DNA from 4 places in the Robertmurraya mesotrionivorans genome. Region 4 is predicted to be linked to each of the others. Evidence: predicted binding sites of a transcription regulator. Region 4 holds the regulator's gene; each other region holds the start of a gene.

Region 1 (5,624 bases), on a different contig from region 4:
AGCACTTCGCCAGTAGCAGGGTTATAGGTTTCGAATGTCTTTTGAGTTTGACTCTCGACGAATTCACCATTAATAAAGAGCTTCTTTTTACCTGATAGGAACTTTTCTACTTTTTCATGCAATTGAACAGTTAATTGACTCATTGTTTCCCTCCCGCTATTAAATGGTTAAGTAATTTCCAAACTATGACAACGCTTACAACGTTAATACTATCATTTTATAAAACTACTTTTCAATCATAAATATAGGGAATATTCCGATAATGTTTGACACGATTTTTCGACAAAAATAAAATAATCGCCTAAAATAGGCGATTACGATTAATCAATATTACAATATTCAATCGGACAGTTCTCACAATCTATTTCTTTTTTTAAATAATCTAGGTCATGGACAGTAATTATTTTTTTGCTAATAGATATAATATGGTTCTTTCTTAATTCAGTCAGCATTCTACTAACGCTTTCTCTTGCTGTACCACAGAAATTCGCTAGATCTTGATTTGTTAATGGAACCGATATTTCAATTCCATTTTCTCTTAATACACCATAACTATTACATAACCGGATAATGGTAGAATAGAGTGCACCTTTTTTTCCATTTAACACCAAATCACGAAACTTAGTAATGGTTTTTCTTATATGATCATTCATCCATCGGAGGAATTCAAAAGCCAACTGGCTATTTTTAAAAAAGGCTTGTTCAAGATCAGCAATATTAATGGCTGCTGCTTCACCATTTTCTATTATTTTAGCATTAAATATATACCTTGGATCCACAGTAAATAAGGTTAGTTCCCCTACAATATCATTATGCTTACAAAGTCTTAAACTCAGTTCATTTCCTTCGGCGTTCATTTTAGATATTTGAACCTTACCTGATAAGATAATATACATTTCTCTTGCTTCTTGTCCTTCTTTAAACAGATAGCTTCCTTTTTTTATAGGTACAATTCGTTCAGCCGATTTTAATAATTCGCCAAGTTCGTAGGACAATTCTTCCTTATATTTTTGATTCACCATCGGTATCCTCCTTTAAGCGCTGGCCATATATTTTATTTAAAAGAATGTCATGTAGCTGGTCAATATAGTTTACTTAATAAAGAGTTAACGTTTTGTGACAGAAATCACGTTAAATTTAAAATCTCTTTAAAAGAGTGATATTTGTAACAGGGGAGTAAGGGGAGTTTTTAATATTCCTATATTGAAAACCCTAGTTTTCAATACTTAAATGATGAAAAAGGGAATATGTAACCGCTTCATAAAGAGTCACGAAGCGTTCAATAGTTTTTCTATTAACAAAAGCAGGAATGAGGGGTAAAATGACAGTAAATATTGTGACGTTTTTCACATTTTGAAAAGAGAAAGGATCCTGAACATGTATAATGAGCTTACACCCATTGAGGAAGCGGCATTAAACGCTAAGAAAAAAAGAGATACTTGGATGTCTTCTAAACTACATTACTTTATTAAAGCGATGCTTGCTGGGGTCTATATTGGTTTCGGAATCATGGTATCTTATAAGACTGGGGAATTTTTCTTTGATGCCGGGTCTCCATCTGCCATGATGTTGGTAGCTATTTTCTTTGGGACTGCACTAGTAATGATTATTTATGGTGGGGCGGAGTTGTTTACTAGTAACACAATGACAATGACCATCGGAACGTTAAAAAAGGAAACTACCTGGTATGAGACGTTCCAAGTCTGGGTGGCCTGTTACTTTGGAAATTTAGCAGGTGCATTGTTTTTTTCTCTTCTGATCATGCTATCAGGTTTATTTTTATCACCAGACAAATCGCAGCTTTTGATGGACGTTGCAAGTTATAAGATGCACGGACATACATTGGAAATCTTTTTTCGTGCGATTCTTTGTAATTGGCTCGTATGTTTGGCCATTTGGTTACCAATGCATGTAAAAGGTGACGTAGCAAAAGTCCTTTTAACCCTCTTACTTGTATTTGGTTTTGTTATCTCAGGCTATGAACACAGCATTGCAAATATGGCACTATTTGGTATTGCACTAATGGTTCCACATCCAGAAACGATTACAATAGGGTCAGCTATCCATAACATCATACCTGTAACCATTGGAAATTTAATTGGCGGAAGTATTTTTGTCGGAGCTTTCTATGTGTACCTAAATAAAAAGCCTGTTGTTAAAGATAAGAAAGTACTAGAAAATGAAGTTTCTTTTTCCGTTTCAGAGAAGAGAGTAGCGAAAATGTAAGAATTTAATGGTATGCAATCACTCCTTGATATAGTTCAAGGAGTTTTTTTGATGGAGAAGCCCTGTGCGTTTGTACGTACGTCACTCCCAGTGGTCACATATGATAAATGTGTACAAACCATCGGAGGTGAGAAAGTGTCAAATAGAAACTACTATGAAATGTGCCGTGGCGGTGTTGGAAGACCAGTAAGAATAACAACAAGAGATGGTAGAACTCATACTGGAATGATCCATCGTGTTACTAATTCAAGAGTATATCTACAACCATTTGGACAAGGAAATAGAGGGAATTACGGAGGATTTGCTTATCCATGGGGAAGAAGAGGTTATGGATATGGCTACGGTGGTTTTGCTGCAGGCATTGCTATTGGAGCAATCATTGGACTTGCATTCCTGCCATTCTTTTTCTGGTAAGTTTGTTAATTAGTGAAAACGCCCATACAGGACAACTTTGCCACACATATACTGCCGATAGATGTCATGGGAGGTGGAAGTAATGAGCGCAGAAGCTGGATTCGGCTACGGCGGTGGATTTGCTTTGATCGTCGTTTTATTCATCCTATTGATTATTGTAGGAGCAGCATATGTAGGATGGGGATATTAATAAGTAATTTATAATAAAAGGGGTTGAAAGGTATGGGCTATAACTACGGATATGGTTATGGTGGATGTGGCTATGGATACGGAGGATTCGTGTTAATCGTCGTATTATTTATCTTATTAATCATTGTAGGCGCCTCTTGGTTATAAGAACAAATAAACAACCTGCTCTAATGGGCAGGTTGTTTGTTTTTGGATACACAGGAAAAAATACTTTTAAAATATAATAAATTGTACATACTAAATAAAAAGAACGAAAGAATCTCTAGAATGGGGGCAATTGCTATGTTCTTTAACAGAAAAGCTCAAGAAGAAAAACCAGAAGATATTTTAATGGATATTGAAGTGTATACATGTGCTGATAACGATTGTATTGGTTGGATGAGAAAAGAATTTGCAAGCTCCGATTTAAAATGTCCACTGTGCGGACACGACACAACAATGGAAGTTAGAGAGCTGCCCAAAATCAATTAGGGTTTAGAAGCAAGGCGTAGCCTTGCTTCTTTAGTGTGTATCCGAATTAAAGTAGTGGTCATTAAATGCTTGTTCAGCAGCAGCTTCAGAAGCAAAAAGGGCATCGTCATCTTCAATTACATGAAAGGTCTCATTTAAAAATAAGGCGACTGCATCGGGATTATGAGGATGTTGTACGATTTCAGCGGCTCGTATATTAGATACAGTCGGAGTATGTGGGTTATTGTAAATCACAAACACCTCATCACCTACTTTGACCTCTTTTGGATTGATCATCTCCATCTCATGATCACCTCCTTTTAGTTGATGAGCATATATATATCGTTCTCATCAAGTTCAAGTGTTATTCTTTCAGAAAGACATGAAAACGTTCACATAACTATCACAGTTATGGGGAGTATTCCGTTTTTTAGGTGATATAATAAGAGTGTAAAGAAAAACAAGTCAAAAAAAGAAAGGAGTTAACATTTTAGGAGACTCAACCATATAGTGTTCGTTCCGTAAGTAAGTGTATCGAGAACGAGTAAACTATAAAGTCCACACATAATCCATGAAGCGGTGAAAAGAAAGGTAAAGTGTAAAATCCCTACTTTTTAATCACTACTTATTCAGTAAAAAGCTACTTAATAAGTAGCAAAGACCTGAAGCTGAAATTCTCATTTTAAGTATTGTAGCTATATAGTGTTATGAAAAAAATAGTTACGAGAAAATAATAAATGGGAAAGAAGCCAACGCCTTGGGTTAAAAAGTAGACCAAAAACGGAAAATTTGGTTATGGAAATTACAACTTCCTTTATAGAATTCTAATAAAGCTTCAATTATGTGTATGTGAGTTAAAAAATTAAAACTTAATAAGGCTGTTTGTTATACGGAAGGAATACCTTCTCACTTCGCTAAGTAAGTGAGACCATCCAACGTAATCCTAAAACGGAACAAACACACATCAGCCAAGTTTTAAAAAAGCTTAACCTTGTTATTTGAAGTAGGAAAATAACTAAACCGGAAGCAAAGCTGGTGAAAAATGGTTGGGTCCCCTAAGATGTTGACTTTCTCTCTAGTTTAGCTAGAGAGTTTTTATTTACTCTAAAAAACACAGACTACGTAAAAGTAATCTGTGCCATTTTTATTATTGATAGCTTGCTTCTAGTTCATCAATTAATGTACCTACGTAGCTTACGGCTTTCTCAATAGGAGCTGGTGTGGACATGTCAATTCCAGCATGTTTTAGCAGCTCTAATGGACGCAGAGTCCCCCCAGCTTTTAACACTTCTAGCCAACGCTCAACAGCCGCTTGACCTTCTTCCTTTATTAACTGAGCCATAGCAGTTGAAGCAGTTAAGCCAGCGGAATACGTATATGGATATAGTCCCATATAGTAATGAGGCTGTCTCATCCATGTAAGACTTGCACCTTCATCGATTTCCACTGTATCTCCCCAGAAGTCAGTTAGCACATTTGCTTTTTGTTCGCAAAGTGTTTTTGCTGTTAATGGCACACCTTCCTCAGCAAAATGATAAACTCTTCTTTGGAATTCTCCCTCTAGAAGATGTGTAACAAAGTTATGATAATACGTTCCTAACAATTGTAATACAACCCAGCGCTTCATTTGAACATCATTCGTTTGAGAGAGCAAGTAGTCACCCAAAAGCATTTCATTCATTGTTGAGGGGGCTTCAATAAAATACATGGAAGGGCGAGTATTCATGATTCGTTGATTTTTGTTTGCTAAATAAAAATGTCCTGCGTGTCCAAGCTCATGGGCAAGTACAAAAGCACCTCTCATGGTGTCTGTCCAAGTTATTAGAATATACGGGTGGGAGCCGTAAGGGCTAGAACAGAACGCTCCGGTTGATTTCCCAACATTATCAGCTAAGTCAACCCATCTTTCCGTTAATCCTTTCTTCATGATGCTACTATACTCAGGCCCCATTACTTTTAATGCCTCTAAAATCACTTGGCTTGCTTCCTCATAGGTCGTAGATGGATTAAAAGATGGATCTAAAGGTGCCTTTAAATCACAGAATCTCATCGTTTCAAGACCAAGAACACGCTTCTTTAACTGAGCAAACCTTCTCATATGCGGAGCAAGCTCCCTTTGAATAACATCTAATTGATTCTCGTAGGTAACTTTCTCAACTTTTTGTAGATGTAAAAGCATATCTGTTACAGAGTCATAACCTCGTAATATAGACAAAGCGACTTGTTTTTTTACTTCTGTTGCATACACAGTAGCGTACGTATTTTTGTACTTGCTTAATGTAGAAACAAATGATTCATAGGCATTTCTTCTCACTACTGGATCTGGTGAAAATTCATATCGGTCT
Region 2 (5,624 bases), on a different contig from region 4:
GAAGCTCCACCCGCACAGCCAAGACCCCAGATAGGAATTCGTTTCGTATGTATCGAAAAAGGAAGGATATTCATAATCCTTGCTTCTATACTAGGAGTTGCTAAACCTGTACTTGATATGGTGAAAATTGCGTCTATGTCTTCATAATCAATCGGTTTCTTCAAATAATCCTTATTTTGTAAACAATTTTTTATTGCTTTTGTACCTAACTGGGTAGCTGTTTCTATATATGCATCATTTTTTTCCTTAAACGACCTCTCTTTGGCGAACCATTCTATACTTCTAGCAAAATGTCGTTTTATAATTTGTCCGTGCTGGAATGCCTTAAGCAATCTTTCGATATCGTGAAAAGCATCTGTAAAAAGCTTTCGAGAAAAATTCATCACTTCAGTTTGTGTTATTTCGTATTGCGGGAGTGCTTCACCTACTGATAGAATTGCTGGCATTGCTTTTCTCCTTCCATGATCACCATATTAAGGATACTTTTTCCAAAAACAGGAGATTTTATTCATGAAAAAAACTCCCTGCTTTAGTAAGTAGAGAGCCATCCATGTCTTGAAGGAGTTGCTGTGCTTCTTCATTATATGATGATTTTCGTTTCAAATCACTAGATAATTTTTACCATAGAAATGAACCAAAAGAACCATTTCATTTCCCATTATTTTTTACTATTAAAAATGAGAAAACCATGTTATTTTTCTCAGCATCTATGATAATATAATGATATTCGACTAGTTGGAGGAATACAAATGACTTTATCAAAGCAAGTGACAGATATATTAAACGGGACTATCGATTCAGTTAAATCAGTTCTTCCATTTGACCTAGCCGTTGAAAAACCATCTCTTTTTACACAGCCTTTTACACAGCATTCGATTGGTGTGTTGATTGGAATGACCGGAGATGTAAGAGGTCGTATTATTATTGATGGAAATGAACAGGTGTTTGGTAAGATCGGAGAAGGAATGTTCGGTATGGCTTTAGAAGGAGAAATGCTAGAGTCCTTTGCAGGAGAGTTAGGAAATATGATTGCAGGGAACCTATCTACAACGATTTCACAAAAAGGCCATGAAACGGATATTACCCCACCTACTGTGTTGGTTGGAGAAACAAAGGTTTACGGATTTGATAAGGCATTCCGTTTACCAATCAATATTCAAGACCTTGGAACGATTGAACTTATTATTATGGTAGAAAATAAGTAGAGAGGAGATACCTCTCTACTTTCTTTTAAAATCCGTGAATTGTCATACCGCCGTCAACAAATATGGTTTGACCACTAATATAATTTCCTGCTTCAGAAGCTAACATGACGACAGGACCTACTAGTTCTGGTAATTCACCGACACGGTTTAAAGGAGTGACAGCTAAAATATCTTCTACATACTCTTTGTTAGAAAGTAAGGTTTCCGTTAAAGGTGTTTTGAAATACCACGGGCCTATGCTATTCACATTAATATTATGAGGACCCCATTCTAAGGCTAGCACCTTGGTCATTTGAATCATAGCCGCTTTTGTTGCCGCGTATACGACACCTGTTCGTAAAGCGACATGTCCGGCAACAGATGAAATAGATATGATTCTACCCGCTGTTCCGTGCTTCTGCATCACTTTACCAACTTGTTGTGACATCATAAAGGCTGACTTTAAATTGGTATCCATAATCGTCTGCCACTCTTCCTCCGTAACCTCTAAAGCTTTAGAACGAATATTCATTCCTGCATTATTGATAAGAATATGTATTTCTCCCCACTCATCCTCCACCTTAGAAACTGCCCTTACCACTTCCTCTTTTGAGGTGACATCTGTCGGTATAACGAGCACCCTCCTGCCAAGAGAACGAATGATTTCAGCAGTTTCCCTTAAATCGCCCTCGGTACGGGAAAGTAAGGCAACATCTGCCCCTGCTTCCGCAAGACCAATGGCTAGTGCTTTTCCAATTCCCCTGCCAGCCCCAGTAACTATCGCATGTTTGCTATCTATTCGAAATGATGGTAAGTACATAATGATCCCCCTTTATCATTCATATATGAATCAACATATCAAACGGTAGTCAAAAAGAAAAGGAAAAAGGGTTTCTTTTTCCTATCACCTTATTACTTCTTATCTTGTTGTCTTTGCACCTCTATATAAATCTCTTTACACACCAATTCGCCGCACACCTGACAAACTACCTTCCCATCATAAAGGGTTCGGCAGTGTTCACAATAGTATTTCACCATATATTATCCCTCACTATTTCTTACTGACAAATATTACTATCAGTATATTTATACTTGATACAAGAGGTTCCTTCAAGCAGTCTAAAAGCCTTAAGAATAATAATAAATATGAAAATTCTATGATGAACATAACCATATTTAAATACCAATTATTAACATCACCTTAACACCTCTACCTTAATAATATGTATAGAGGAAACCCCATTAGAAATAATAGGAACAAACAAAGTTTTTTAGGTGGTGAATAATCTTGGGAATCATTCAAGCCTTCTTCAATTGGCGAGAAGGAAAGTATCAAGAGCATATAGAAGCAATGTATGAGGAAGATAAGTGCCCTCAATGTCATGGGAAAGGGTATCATGTGTATCCTCCAGTAGGAGAATTTATCCCATATAACCATATTTTTGATTGTGCAGGCTGCGAAGGATCAGGATCTTATTCAAAGTGGGATAGCACAATCGTCTAACACACTCTAGGTTTCTAGGGTGTGTTTTATTGTGTAATAAATATCACTCACCTACAAATGCTTTTATGTCGACATTCGTAACCGTTATCATATATTTTCAAAATTTATCTTCTTCACAAATATTTCACATTTCGAGACAACTGAATGTGATTTAAATCACTGTCACAATAACTTTTCACTACTATCATAGTAAATACATAACAATTGAACAATTTGTGAAATCAATGAAAGCTAATGGAATTGGAACAATTGTCTTGTATTATGAAATTGTAATCATTTATTTATTGTGAAACCTTGGGGAGGGAGTGAGGGTTATGGCGAAAATGGAACTCAACCGAAAAACAAAGACGGAAATAGAGGATAGCTCTTCTTTAAAGGGCACATTAGCTTCCGTTTTCCTATTAGGATTCTTTCTAATAGTGACATGGGTGAGCGTTTACTTCTTATTTTTAGACCGTTTTTAATTGAGCGAAAGGGGATATTTTTACCATGCATATGCATAAGTTTGAAAAAATTTGGCTGATATTTGGGATTGGGACACTTCTAGTTTTCCTAACCGTTTTAGGTGTTAGTGCCTTTTATCTCGGAAATCAACCACCAAGCTGTTTAGCAACAATCAATCCTGAAAAAGTTGATACAACTGCACCATTCAACGAGCCAGGACTTAAAAAAGTTGAGGGCAAAGACTGGGATTATGAACTAGTATACGTAGCTCAAGCTTTTGCTTATACTCCAGGAGAGATTGAAGTTCCACTTGGAGCAAAAGTAAAGGTAATTGCAACAACAAAAGACGTAATTCACGGATTTCAAGTTGCTGGAACAAATATTAACATGATGTTAGAGCCTGGTTATATAAGCGAGTATGTCACAACCTTTGACAAAGCTGGAGAATACTTAATTTTATGTAATGAATATTGTGGTTCTGGACACCACATGATGACGTCTAAAATCAAGGTGGTGGAATAATGAATACATTAAATGCAAAAATTGATCCTCGTGATGGAAAATTAGTTATGGCCCATTTTTATGTAGCATTCATCGCTTTGGCTGTCGGTGGGCTGGCAGGACTTCTGCAAACGTTAGTACGTTCTGGAAAATTTGTGTTACCTGCAGGAATTGGCTATTATCAAATATTAACGGTTCACGGTGTTGTGCTCGGGCTTGTTTTAACAACATTCTTCATTATGGGCTTTCAAATTGCTGCCACAAGCCGTACATCAGGTACATTATCCAATCTTCAAAGAAAATTAGGTTGGATTGGCTTTTGGTTAATGACTACTGGGACGCTAATGGCAGCCACAATGATTCTACTAAATAAAGCTTCTGTACTTTATACCTTTTATGCGCCATTACAAGCACATTTTATTTACTACCTGGGTCTAACACTTGTTGTGGTAGGCAGCTGGGTAGATGGAGCTGCCGTACTAGGTAAATATATTAGCTGGAGAAAGCAAAACCCTGGTCAGCCAAGTCCATTAATTACGTTCATGGCTGTTGTCAATACGATGTTATGGATTGTCGCAACAATAGGTGTTGCTGCAACCGTACTATTCCAATTACTTCCATGGTCACTCGGGATTGTTGATCGAGTGGACGTTCTAGTTAGCCGTACACTATTCTGGTATTTCGGACATCCACTTGTTTATTTCTGGTTACTACCTGCCTATATGGCATGGTATGTAGTCATTCCAAAAGTCATTGGTGCAAAAATCTTCTCTGATTCGCTTGCTCGTTTGTCCTTTATCTTATTTTTACTATTCTCTATCCCTGTTGGTTTTCACCATCAGTTAATGGAGCCAGGAATTGATCCTGCTTGGAAGTTCTTACAGGTTATCTTAACCTTTTTAGTTGTCATTCCATCATTAATGACCGCCTTCTCCCTCTTTGCCACTTTCGAAAGCTATGGTCGCTCAAAAGGAGCAACAGGACTCTTCGGATGGTTTAAGAAGCTTCCTTGGGGAGATGCAAGATTCACGGTTCCTTTTATCGGAATGCTTTCATTCATACCTGCAGGTGCAGGTGGACTGGTTAATGCTTCTCATCAGTTGAACCAAGTGATTCATAATACGATTTGGGTTACTGGACACTTCCATTTAACACTTGCAACCGCAGTTGTTTTAACTTTCTTCGGTATTTCTTACTGGCTGGTTCCACATGTAACAGGCCGAGTATTAACAAAAGCGATGAATAAACTTGCGATTTACCAAGGTGTTCTTTGGGCAATCGGTATGACCTTTATGTCTGGTGCAATGCACGCAGCTGGTTTACTAGGTGCACCACGTCGTTCTTCTTTTTCAGAGTATGGCGGAGCTGCTCAAGCTACTGAATGGATACCGTATCAAATCGCTCAAGCTGTGGGTGGCACAATCCTTTTTATTGCGATTATTCTTATGCTTTACATTTTTGTGAATTTAGCATTTTTTGCTCCAAAAGGCGAAGAAGAATTTCCAATTGGAGAAGTTAGTGATAAAGCTGAAAAAACACCAATGGTATTTGAGAACTGGAAACTTTGGTTAGGAATTACTGCGTTATTAATCTTGTTCGCTTACACCATACCATTTATTGATATGATTCAGAATGCTCCAATCGGATCAAAAGGTTATAAATTATGGTAATAACAAACAGCGCCTATTAATGGGCGCTGTTTGTGGTTTGTACAGGTATTTTATTTTTCTTTTCGTAACTCACTAAAATGACTGAAGCAAGTATAATCATACCTCCAATGAGTTGTATCATACTTAATGTCTCATTGTAATAGAACAATCCTAATAGTGTCGCTACAACCGGCTCGATTGTAGCAATAATCGACGCCTTGCTACTCTCTGTTTTCTTCAGTCCCCATGTGTATAAAAAGTAAGCTGTTACAGTCGTTATTAAAGCAAGACCTATACTATACCAAACTACTGATGGCTCAAACAGTATACTTGACTTTGTCC
Region 3 (5,624 bases), on a different contig from region 4:
AAGCTATTTGTTCAGAAAAGATATTATCAAACCCTAATTGAACAAGAAACGGATTTCCCTGTACGTTCGCTTGGGGAAGCTTATTATAAGGAGCAACAAAAGGACGTACCTGACTTAACACCCATTCGATTCGCGCAAGGGGAAGTGTATTTCCTATACAAAGACTTTGAATCAGCGATCTTTAAATGGGAAAGCATTCAAAATGAATTAGCACCATGGGCAAAAAAGAATATCGCTGATGCTTACTTGGAGTTAGAGCAATACTCAACTGCAGAGGAAATCTATAAAAGAGTAAGTACCGAGTCCATCGTACTTCATACAGAAGTTTCCTTACAGCTGTTTAGACTGTATGTAAAAGACGGTCGTACCCATGAAGCAACGTCTATTATTAGCGAAATCATTAACAACCATCCCGACTATTCAGGAGTAACTGAGCTTGCCCGTCTCTTCTTTGAAGAAATAGAAGATTGGGCTAACGCAATTAATCTTGCAATGAAAGAATTTATGCGTACCAACTCTCCAGAATGGATCGATGTCATTAAAAGATATTGCGATGAAAAACGAACCACAATTTTTAAACCTGAAGAGTACACGCCATTTTTATCGTACTTGTTACGCCTTGATCGTATTCGATTCGAAAAAATTGTTTTTAAGCTATGGGAAAATTACGAAGAACAATCAGAGCTACTCGATTGGGTAAGCGAGCTTAATTCATTACTGCTACAATCTGAGCTCCCTGAACAGTTATCATGGAAGCTGTTATCTCAGCAATACTTAAAAACATTTCAGCTATTTTTAAATGGAAAGTATTCCTTGAACGAGATTCAAGAAATCATTCCATTACTGCTGAAAAATTGGATGCGTTTCGCAGAATCAAATCATTTTGTCTATACCGCATGTGCAGCACTTGCATGGAACGAAGTTTTCCCTGGAACGATCAATGAAGACACCGTTACGGAGGCAAACCATGCATTATCCAATTCAGCACCAAATGGACTGATTGATGTGCACCAGACAAAACAATTGTTCACTAGTATCGTTACTTGGGCTGAAGAAGAAGATCTTCCTGTAAGCAATAAGCTGAAATGGATCATGGAGAATCTACAAAATAAGCAAAGCACCATTACATTGTTTACAGGAACAAGCAAGCTACAAACAACGATTTTAAGTGATGTGCTTGGACATGAACAAGTAAACCAATTGTCTTCCAAATTAGCGTTGTATAGCTACTTGCCTGAGCCTGAATTAGTTGAAGTGAACTCTGTGGAATCCAAACAAGTAGACAGTCCTACGGAAATTGGATCAACCGATCATTACATTCACTCTAAAGGACCTTATGAACTATTAAAAGCAGCAAACACATCATTAATGTCTATACCACCGTATCGTGGAACGGTTCAAGAAAGAAGTTCTCTTTCCGTTAATTTACACATGGCTGATAGCATTATTTATGTTTTAAATGAGGAAAATCCCTTAAACGATATGGAATTGAATGTGATCAAGCAAATGAACCAGCAAGCTAACGATCATATGTTCATTTTTATCCTTCCGATCCCAAATGCGGTAGAAGAAGAGACTGGCGTTTCTTATTATTTGGAAACCATTAAGAAGAACCTGAATCCTATCTTCCCGAATGCTGACATTTACCCGTACACGTCTTCTAAGGCTCTGGTCTGGAGTGACATTTTGAAAGATGTTAACAGCGAGCAATCCAACGAAAGAAGAACTAGAAAAGAGCTTTACTTTATTAAAGAAACACTACACTATCTGTTAGCTAAACGAGCTGATAAAGAAGAAAAATTAATCGATGTCATTCAATGGAACAAAGAAATGTTAGCTAAGGTTAGTGGAGCTTCCATGCAGCTAGGTGATTTAGAACAGGAAGTTGGAGAAAGACTGAAGAGCAATTATGTTACGATCCTGCAGGAGCTTTCTGCAGAAGTAGAAGCAGACATACCTAATGTACTAAAGACAACAGCTGAATCTATTACAGATCAAAGCAACCTTGCCACTATCCATCTTCAATTAAACGAGGAAATGAACAGGCGCATGGAGGAATATTTACAAAACACCACCCTTCCAAAGCTCTACTCCTCCCTTCAAAAATGGATTGGTCTTACGAAAGAGGAACTACAGCAAATTCGTGCTTATTTAGATGAAATGGCTACAAGCTTTAATGGCTTATACGGAATTGAAAAATTTCAATTTCCAGTAGATGATCAATTACTTCATGACTGGAGAAGAGACACTGGACGGTTGACAAGTGGTGTTCAATTAGAACACATCAACATTATGTTAAAGCATAATCCAACACAATTATTACTAAAGGGCGCAGGTAAGCTATTCGCTGGCATCGGTCAAAATAAAGCCATGCTGCAGCAAAAATACAAGCGCTATGTGGAAACGGAAGATTATTCAGAAGTAGCAAAACAAGTAAGTAAACAGTTTTTTGCCCCTTATCATTTTTTTGCTATGGCAATACAAAGGGATTTAGAATCGTTCTTTCAAAAGCCAAAGGATGAGTTAACACATACGGCAGAAGATTTAGTAGAAAAGATCAGCCAGTATGAGCAATCTTTAACAAAGCTTCAGCATAATCCAACAGCTTTTGAGGATCCAATTAAGCTATTCACGGTCCGTTATAAGCAATATGAATTCCTATTTACTGGACTTCCTAAAGTCAAACAAGAAGTATAAGCAGTTTTCAAGCTGGTGCAAACATATGCACCAGCTTTTTTCATTCACCCACCTAAACTTTTTGAACAAAATGTGAATACCTTCACATAGTTTGTGAAAGTGTGACAAACTTCACAAGTTTTCAACATAAAAGAAGTTAAAATAGAGCTATCAAGTCGATTGTGAAATAACGAGCATAAAGCTCAGGCTAGGGAGGACATAACAAAATGGAAAAACGACATTTAGTTCTTATTGGTAACGGGATGGCTGGAGTAAGAGTAGTAGAGGAAATTCTAAAACTAACACCCGATACTTTTCATATAACAATCTTTGGAAACGAACCATATCCAAACTACAACCGAATTCAGTTATCAAATGTATTGCAAGGGAAAACAACGGTAGATGACATTTTCCTAAATGAATGGGAATGGTACCGTGAAAATAATATCACTCTATATACAAATGAAGCAGTTACAAAGATCAATACACAGTTAAAGACAGTCGTATCTTCAACGGGAAGAATCGTTGCTTACGATGAACTTATTATCGCAACAGGATCAAGCTCATTCATCCTTCCGGTACCCGGTGCAGATAAACAAGGCGTAACAGGCTTCCGTGATATCCAAGATTGTGAAAATATGATGGAAGTAGCTCGTACTCATAAAAAAGCAGTAGTCATCGGTGGTGGCCTTCTTGGTCTAGAAGCTGCAAGAGGTTTAATTGACCTTGGTATGGAAGTACATGTGGTTCATTTGATGCCACACCTAATGGAAAGACAGCTAGATGAGACAGCTGCAACGATGCTGAAAGAAGAACTTGAAGCTCAAGGGATGAAGTTCCTTTTCCAAAAACAAACGAGTGAAATTCTTGGAGATGACCGCGTAACAGGTCTTCGATTTAGCGATGGAACAGAAATCGAAACAGATCTAGTCGTTATGGCTGTTGGAATTAAACCAAATACACTGCTTGCAAAAGAAGCTGGAATTAACGTAAACCGTGGGATTGTCGTAAATGACTTTATGGAAACAAATACACCTAATGTATATGCGGTTGGGGAATGTGCAGAACATAGAGAAGTTACGTATGGAATGGTGGCCCCACTGTATGAACAAGGGAAGGTTTTGGCACAGAGAATACTCGGATTAGAGGTTGCACCGTATGAAGGATCGGTTACAGGGACTCAACTAAAGGTATCTGATGTTGATCTGTATTCTGCGGGTGAAATTATTGATGATAAATCAACAAAAGCAATTAAAGTTCACAATGAATTTGAAGGCATCTATAAAAAGATACTAGTAAGAGACAATCGAGTGGTAGGGATTGTTCTATACGGTGACACAAAGGATAGCACAAAATTGTTCCGCATGCTTGTTGATAAAGAAGATGTAAGTGGTAAAACAAGCGCTAGTATTCTTGATTCTGGTTGCTGTGGTGGGGGTCAAGCAGACATGAGCGTTGACTCTATGCCGGATACGGAGATTGTGTGTGGATGTAACGGCGTATCAAAGGGAACCATCGTGGAAGCCATTCAAACTAAAGGACTTACAACAGTTGATCAAGTATCTAGCTGTACAAACGCCGGACGTTCTTGCGGTCGTTGTAAGGGCCTTGTTGGTGAAATTCTTGCTTACACATTGGGTGATTCATTTGATGCAACAAAGGCTAATAAAAAGACTCTATGTGGCTGTACAACATTAAGTCGTGACGAGGTTGTTGCTGAAATTAAAGAAAAAGGCATGATGAGTACAAAAGAAGTCATGAATGTTCTTGGCTGGAACAACGAGGAAGGCTGCAGCAAATGTCGTCCTGCTCTTAACTACTATTTAGGTATGCTGCATCCTGAAGAATACCTTGATGAACGTGATTCTCGACTTGTTAACGAAAAAATGCACGCAAACATTCAAAAGGACGGCACATACTCTGTTGTTCCAAGAATGTACGGTGGTGTAACGAATGCTGATGACTTAAAGAAAATTGCTGAAGTAACTGAGAAATACAATATACCGCTTGTTAAGCTTACGGGTGGACAGCGTATCGCATTGCTAGGTGTGAAAAAGGAAGATCTGACAAATGTTTGGGAAGACCTTGGTATGCCATCTGGTTATGCCTACGGAAAAACATTACGTACCGTAAAAACATGTGTGGGATCTCAATTCTGCCGTTATGGTACACAAGATACAATGCAACTAGGAATCGACCTTGAGAAGAAATTTGAACGTCTAGACACTCCACATAAATTTAAGATGGGAGTATCTGGTTGTCCACGTAACTGTGCTGAAGCAGGAATTAAAGATATGGGGATAGTCGGAATCGATGGCGGATTTGAGTTGTATGTAGGCGGTAACGGAGGAACCGATCTTCGTGCTGGTGACCTTCTCTGCACGTTAAAGACTGAAGAAGAAGTAATGGAAATGATTAGTGCTTATATTCAATACTACCGTGAAACCGCGAATTACCTAGAGCGTACATCTACTTGGATTGAACGTGTGGGGCTAGATCATGTAAAAGAAGTATTGCAGGATGCTGAAGTAAGAAAAGAATTAACGGAGAAACTTGATCGTTCCCTAACTAGATACACAGAGCCTTGGAATGAAGCATTGAAAAATCAACAAATTCGTGAAAAATACTACAAAACAGAGGAAATTCCAGAAGTTTTAGTCTAATATCGTAAATGAAAAATTAATATTTACGAAGACGAAAATGATGGGTAAAATTAAAGGAAAGGTTTTGGTGATTGATATGCCACAAACATTAACAAAGGTTGATGTCGGAAATTATCAAACATTAGCACATCAAGCAGGAAAAGTGATCAGACTTGGCGAAAAAGAAATAGTCCTATTTAAATTATCAACTGGAGAAGTAAAAGCAGTTGAGAACAAAAGTCCACATCCAAAGGGAGGCACATTGGCAGACGGCTTAGTTAGTGGAAGCTATGTATACTGTCCACT
Region 4 (5,624 bases):
AAGCATAGCTTTACGACGGTCACCGAAACCAGGAGCTTTAACAGCTACTGCATTGAATGTTCCACGAAGCTTGTTAACTACTAATGTAGCTAATGCTTCACCTTCTACATCCTCAGCAACAAGTAATAATGGCTTACCTTGTTGTACAACTTGCTCTAAAACAGGAAGGATTTCTTGAATGCTTCCAATTTTCTTATCAGTAATTAAGATAAATGGATTGTCTAAAATAGCTTCCATTTTATCAGAGTCAGTTACCATGTATGGAGACGCATATCCACGATCGAATTGCATACCTTCTACTACATCAAGCTCAGTAGTGAAGCCTTTTGATTCTTCGATTGTGATAACGCCGTCGTTACCAACGCGTTCCATTGCTTCAGCGATTAATTGCCCTACTTCATCATCAGCCGAAGAAATAGCCGCAACTTGAGCGATAGAAGCTTTGTTTTCGATTGGCTTTGAAATCGCACGTAGCTCTTCAACCGCTACTGCTACAGCCTTATCCATCCCTTTACGGATACCCATTGGGTTAGCTCCAGCTGTTACGTTCTTTAAGCCTTCACGAATCATCGCTTGTGCAAGAACAGTTGCAGTTGTCGTACCGTCACCAGCAACATCATTTGTTTTGCTAGCTACTTCAGCAACAAGCTTAGCACCCATGTTTTCGAATGCATCTTCAAGTTCGATTTCTTTTGCAATTGTTACACCATCGTTTGTAATAAGTGGTGAACCGAATTTCTTTTCAAGAACCACGTTACGTCCCTTTGGTCCTAATGTTACTTTTACAGCATTTGCAAGTGCATCTACCCCACGAAGCATCGAGCGACGTGCGTCTTCACTAAACTTAATTTCTTTAGCCATTGTAAAATACCCTCCTCGAGTTTTTTCAATCTATTCTGTCTTCGTTTAGTTTTTAAATTATGAAAGTTCTACTCTTATCCAAGAATAGCTAGAATATCGTTTTCACGTAGAATTAAGTACTCTTTTCCTTGGTACTTAACTTCTGTGCCAGCGTATTTTGAGAAGATAATGCGGTCGTCCACAGAAACTTCAAGAGCTACACGCTCACCGCTTTCAAGTACGCGGCCAGTGCCGACAGCAACTACTTTGCCTTCTTGAGGCTTCTCTTTAGCAGAGTCTGGTAGTACAATACCGCTTGCCGTTTTTTCTTCCGTTTCAACTAGCTCAATTACAATGCGATCACCTAGTGGCTTTAACAAGTGAAACAACCTCCTCAAATATATGTAAGATTTAATTATTAGCACTCACTTAACTAGAGTGCTAACACAACTATTATATTAATGAATCTCTTCATTTTTTGCAAGCGAGAAACCGCTTTTTTTTATAATTTTTTTGTAAAAGTCCTCCCATAACTTGTTAATTATACAACCTTACTAAGTATGTACTTTTCCACCTATTCTATCCATATAATGCTAAAATACGGACAATAATTCTTCTTATTTGATACAACCTGATGTTTACGAGTAGAATAACTATATTGGATTGAAAAGGAGACTTGTTTTGAAACGTGAATATTGGATTATATTAATTGCTTATATTGCTATGCAGCTTTCAAGCTTTATTGGTGTCCCTATAACCTCTCTCGTACTAGAAATGATTGGTTTTGAAACAAACTCTCAAGGGTTTGCAGGTGTCACTTGGCTTGTTATCAGCTTTTCGATCACACTTGTCATTGTCCTGCTGTTGTTGCGTGAAGAGATGGTAAACGCAAATGAAGTAAGAAACGGAGCAAGCTTAGGTCGGTCGATCCTCTGGTCCATCACAGGTGTCTTTCTTGCCCTATTTGCCCAAGCCTTTGCTGCAAATATTGAACGTTGGATTGGTATTGAGGTAGGATCTGATAATACACAGCAGATTTTACGTATCATTGAATCTTTTCCTATTATGATTGTCGTTAGCTCGGTTATTGGTCCTATATTAGAAGAAATTGTCTTTCGTAAGATCATTTTTGGGGCTTTTTATAAGCGTTTTAACTTTTTCCTATCTGCCTTGCTTAGCTCCGTCATTTTTTCTTTTGCCCATATGGAGCCTGAGCACACCCTACTTTATTCCGCGATGGGATTCACCTTTGCGTATTTATACGTAAAAACCAATCGTATTCTCGTTCCGATCGTTGCTCACGTATCAATGAATACGTTCGTTGTTCTTGTGCAATCCGTATATAGGGAAGACTTAGAAAAATTAATCAAACAAGCAGAACAAATGCAAAGCTTTATTGGAGGATTCTTCTTATGAGACAGTCACCTTTATTCTCAGGTATTATATACATCATCTTAGGTGCTCTGTTCACAGTGTTTGCGATACAGGACTTACAGCAAAATGGAGAGTGGGGCTTTTTTACCTACCTGCTAGTCTTGCTAGCTACATTTGATATTGGTTCAGGCATTCGGATGATTCTTTTACATTTTAAAATCAAAGAGATGAAGAAACAGCAAAAGAAATAGCCGCTCCAATAAGGGGCGGCTTGTTGTTTATTCCTCTACCATTTCTTCATCCACTGAATAGTGCTTTAAAAAGTACACAAGTGACTGTAACTCAATAGCGAGATCAATATGATGAACCCTGATCGATGATGGAACCGTTAATCGGGCCGGTGTAAAGTTTAAAATTCCTCTCACCGTTCCTTGAACCATTCGATCGGTAATGGATTGTGCAACCGTTGCTGGAACGGTTAATATCGCTACTTGAATATCTTCTCTTTCAATAACCTCTTCTAAATCATCCATATGATAGACAGGCACTTCTCCAATTTTTGTGCCTACCTTTTCTTCTACTACGTCAAATGCAACAGCAATTTTTGTATTATTATTTTTTAAGAAATTATAATTTAAAAAGGCTGTCCCTAAATTCCCCACCCCGATTAACGCTACCTTCGTTAACTCATCTTGGTCGAGTGTTTTACGGAAAAAGGATAATAGATAGTTTACATTGTAACCGTATCCCTTTTTGCCTAACGCTCCAAAGTATGAAAAATCTCTTCGGATCGTTGCAGAATCGACCTTCACCGCCTCACTTAGTTCAGCCGATGAAACTCGTTGCTTTCCTGATGAGTGTAAACTATTTAAAAAGCGATAATACAATGGTAGTCTTTTCGCCGTTGCTTGTGGGATTTTCATGGATTCATTACTCATCGTTCTTCCCCTACCTTCTATCTTTAACTAATATAGTTTCTCTTCTCTTTTAAAGTCACCGTTTTTACCACCCGTTTTTTCAACAAGGTATGTTTTCCCGATAACCATTCCTTTATCTACTGCTTTACACATATCATAAACGGTAAGCGCACAAACAGAAGCGGCTGTTAACGCTTCCATTTCTACACCCGTATTCCCTTTTGTCTTTACACTAGCAGAAATATGTAGAGTATGGCAATGGTTATCTGATTCCCAATCAAAAGAAATATCGACACCGGTAAGTGGAATAGGATGACACATTGGAATAATATCCCATGTTTTTTTACTAGCCATAACCGCTGCAACCTGTGCCACTGCTAGCACATCACCTTTTTTCATTTGGTTATGTGTGATACGATCATATATCTCTTGATTGACTGTGATACTAGAATGGGCAATGGCCGTCCGTACTGTTTCGGGCTTATCACTCACATCTACCATTTTCGCTCTGCCTTCTTTATTAAAATGAGTGAACTCTGACATCTATTATACACCTCTTTCAAAATCATACACTATTTTCCTCGTTCTGTATGAAAACATTGTAACATACTTCACAACTCATATCATTGCTCATCCGTATTGAATGCGATACACTAACCGTAGAAGTATAGAGGTGAAATCAATGATACTACTACAAGTGAACCAGCTTTCCAAGTCTTATGGAGCTGACCTTATTTTATCGAATATAAAACTAGAAGTTCAAACAAGAGACCGTATTGCCTTAGTAGGTCGAAATGGGGCTGGAAAATCTACTTTACTCAAGATTATTGCCGGCCATCTTTCCTATGAATCAGGAGATTTAATCAAACCCAAACATGTAACGATCGGGTATTTGGCTCAGAATACAGGTCTTGTCTCCGGATTATCCATTTGGGAAGAAATGCTTACCGTTTTTGAACATGTCATGAACCAAGAGAAAGAGCTTCGTAAGCTTGAGGAAAAAATGGCTGATCCTACCGTATTTGAAGATGCTGCTTTGTACGAGCGGACAATAAAAGAATATGACCATCTCCAAAATGAATTTAAGGAGAATGGGGGGTATCAGTACGAGTCTGATATACGCTCTGTCCTACATGGATTAAATTTCCACTCATTTGATTACTCTACGAAAATTGATAGCTTGAGTGGTGGCCAGAAAACTCGTTTAGCTCTTGCGAAGTTGTTATTAACGAAACCTGATATTCTTATATTGGACGAACCTACCAACCATCTAGATATTGATACTTTGTCTTGGCTAGAGCAATATCTTACTGGCTACACTGGTGCCATCTTAATTGTATCCCACGATCGCTACTTTTTAGACAAAGTGGTCAATCAAGTGTACGAAATCTCTAGGAATCAAATCAGCAAATTCTCAGGAAACTACAGTTCTTATCTTGAACAAAAAGCCGAAAACTACGAGCGTGATCTAAAGCAATACGAAAAACAGCAAGATGAAATAGCCAAGCTACAGGACTTTATTCAAAAGAATCTTGCTCGTGCATCGACCACAAAGCGGGCCCAAAGTAGAAGGAAGAAGCTTGAGAGAATGCAAGTAATGGACAAACCTCTTGGAGATGAGAAGTCCGCCTCCTTCGGGTTTGATATTGAAAAGCAAAGTGGTAATGAGGTGTTAAATGTTCATTCCCTATCAGTTGGCTATCATGATGAGCGAATAGCAGAAGGACTTTCCCTTAGAATTACTAGAGGCGATTCCGTTGCCTTAGTTGGACCGAATGGGATTGGAAAATCAACGTTGCTCAAAACCATCCAAGGAACGTTACAACCGTTAGAAGGACAAGTTCATTATGGGTCTAACGTTAGCATTGGCTATTATGATCAGGAACAGGCAGCTCTTACCTCGAACAAGCGAGTTTTAAATGAGCTTTGGGACGAATATCCTCTGAAAAGTGAAAAGGAAATCCGGACGGTGCTAGGGAATTTCTTGTTTACCGGCGACGATGTGTTAAAAACGGTATCCACCCTTAGCGGTGGGGAAAAGGCACGTCTAGCACTCGCTAAACTTATGATGCAAAAAGCGAATCTTCTTATACTAGATGAGCCTACCAACCATCTGGACTTGGACAGTAAAGAAATATTAGAAAACGCGCTAGTAGATTATCCAGGTACTATTTTATTTGTTTCTCATGATCGATATTTCATCAATCGCATTGCTACGAAAGTGATTGAATTAAGCAAAACCGCTGCTGTTGAGTACCTTGGGGACTATGATTATTACGTGGAAAAGAAGCTTGAACAAGAAGAGTTGAAAGCCATAGAACAAGCAGAAAAGGCTGCAGCTACCGCGGTAGCTTCTCCAGAAAAAAATACGTATCAAATCGATAAGGAAGCCAAGAAATTAGAGCGTCAACGAAAGCGACGCATCGAAGAAATAGAAGGATTGATTGAACATCTCGAAGAAACGATTGAAAAGAATAATACACTGCTTTGTGA

Evidence for each region. The regulator Rex, encoded in region 4, represses fermentation and respiration genes when NADH is low (regulators of the CRP and FNR family bind a similar motif). The targets are predictions, from matches to a motif close to TTGTGAAATATTTCACAA.
Region 1: a site for Rex is predicted at 1,335-1,352, ahead of ACRX5O_RS11010 (formate/nitrite transporter family protein). Genes of this name have one in related genera too.
Region 2: a site for Rex is predicted at 2,801-2,818, ahead of ACRX5O_RS03585 (cytochrome c oxidase subunit 2A). Genes of this name have one in related genera too.
Region 3: a site for Rex is predicted at 2,768-2,785, ahead of nirB (nitrite reductase large subunit NirB). Genes of this name have one in related genera too.

Annotation. Positions count from the first base shown of each region.
Region 1 covers NZ_JBPCCH010000005.1:131,068-136,691, forward strand. The annotation lists gene ACRX5O_RS11000 (aldehyde dehydrogenase family protein) at 1-143, opposite strand, end outside; gene ACRX5O_RS11005 (Crp/Fnr family transcriptional regulator) at 321-1,022, opposite strand; gene ACRX5O_RS11010 (formate/nitrite transporter family protein) at 1,378-2,226, shown strand; gene ACRX5O_RS11015 (hypothetical protein) at 2,278-2,640, shown strand; gene ACRX5O_RS11020 (YjcZ family sporulation protein) at 2,723-2,830, shown strand; gene ACRX5O_RS11025 (YjcZ family sporulation protein) at 2,863-2,976, shown strand; gene ACRX5O_RS11030 (cold-inducible protein YdjO-related protein) at 3,019-3,300, shown strand; gene ACRX5O_RS11035 (transcriptional regulator SplA domain-containing protein) at 3,331-3,582, opposite strand; gene pepF (oligoendopeptidase F) at 4,427-5,624, opposite strand, start outside.
Region 2 covers NZ_JBPCCH010000001.1:699,708-705,331, reverse strand. The annotation lists gene ACRX5O_RS03605 (type III polyketide synthase) at 1-446, opposite strand, end outside; gene ACRX5O_RS03600 (chemotaxis protein CheX) at 750-1,205, shown strand; gene ACRX5O_RS03595 (SDR family NAD(P)-dependent oxidoreductase) at 1,231-2,004, opposite strand; gene ACRX5O_RS03590 (methionine aminopeptidase) at 2,473-2,688, shown strand; gene ACRX5O_RS03585 (cytochrome c oxidase subunit 2A) at 3,003-3,152, shown strand; gene ACRX5O_RS03580 (cytochrome c oxidase subunit II) at 3,178-3,654, shown strand; gene ACRX5O_RS03575 (b(o/a)3-type cytochrome-c oxidase subunit 1) at 3,654-5,303, shown strand; gene ACRX5O_RS03570 (DMT family transporter) at 5,320-5,624, opposite strand, start outside.
Region 3 covers NZ_JBPCCH010000002.1:70,375-75,998, reverse strand. The annotation lists gene ACRX5O_RS04475 (tetratricopeptide repeat protein) at 1-2,697, shown strand, start outside; gene nirB (nitrite reductase large subunit NirB) at 2,904-5,339, shown strand; gene nirD (nitrite reductase small subunit NirD) at 5,377-5,624, shown strand, end outside.
Region 4 covers NZ_JBPCCH010000016.1:4,827-10,450, reverse strand. The annotation lists gene groL (chaperonin GroEL) at 1-861, opposite strand, end outside; gene groES (co-chaperone GroES) at 936-1,220, opposite strand; gene ACRX5O_RS19215 (CPBP family intramembrane glutamic endopeptidase) at 1,522-2,256, shown strand; gene ACRX5O_RS19210 (YdiK family protein) at 2,253-2,465, shown strand; gene ACRX5O_RS19205 (redox-sensing transcriptional repressor Rex) at 2,493-3,152, opposite strand; gene moaC (cyclic pyranopterin monophosphate synthase MoaC) at 3,180-3,674, opposite strand; gene ACRX5O_RS19195 (ABC-F family ATP-binding cassette domain-containing protein) at 3,814-5,624, shown strand, end outside.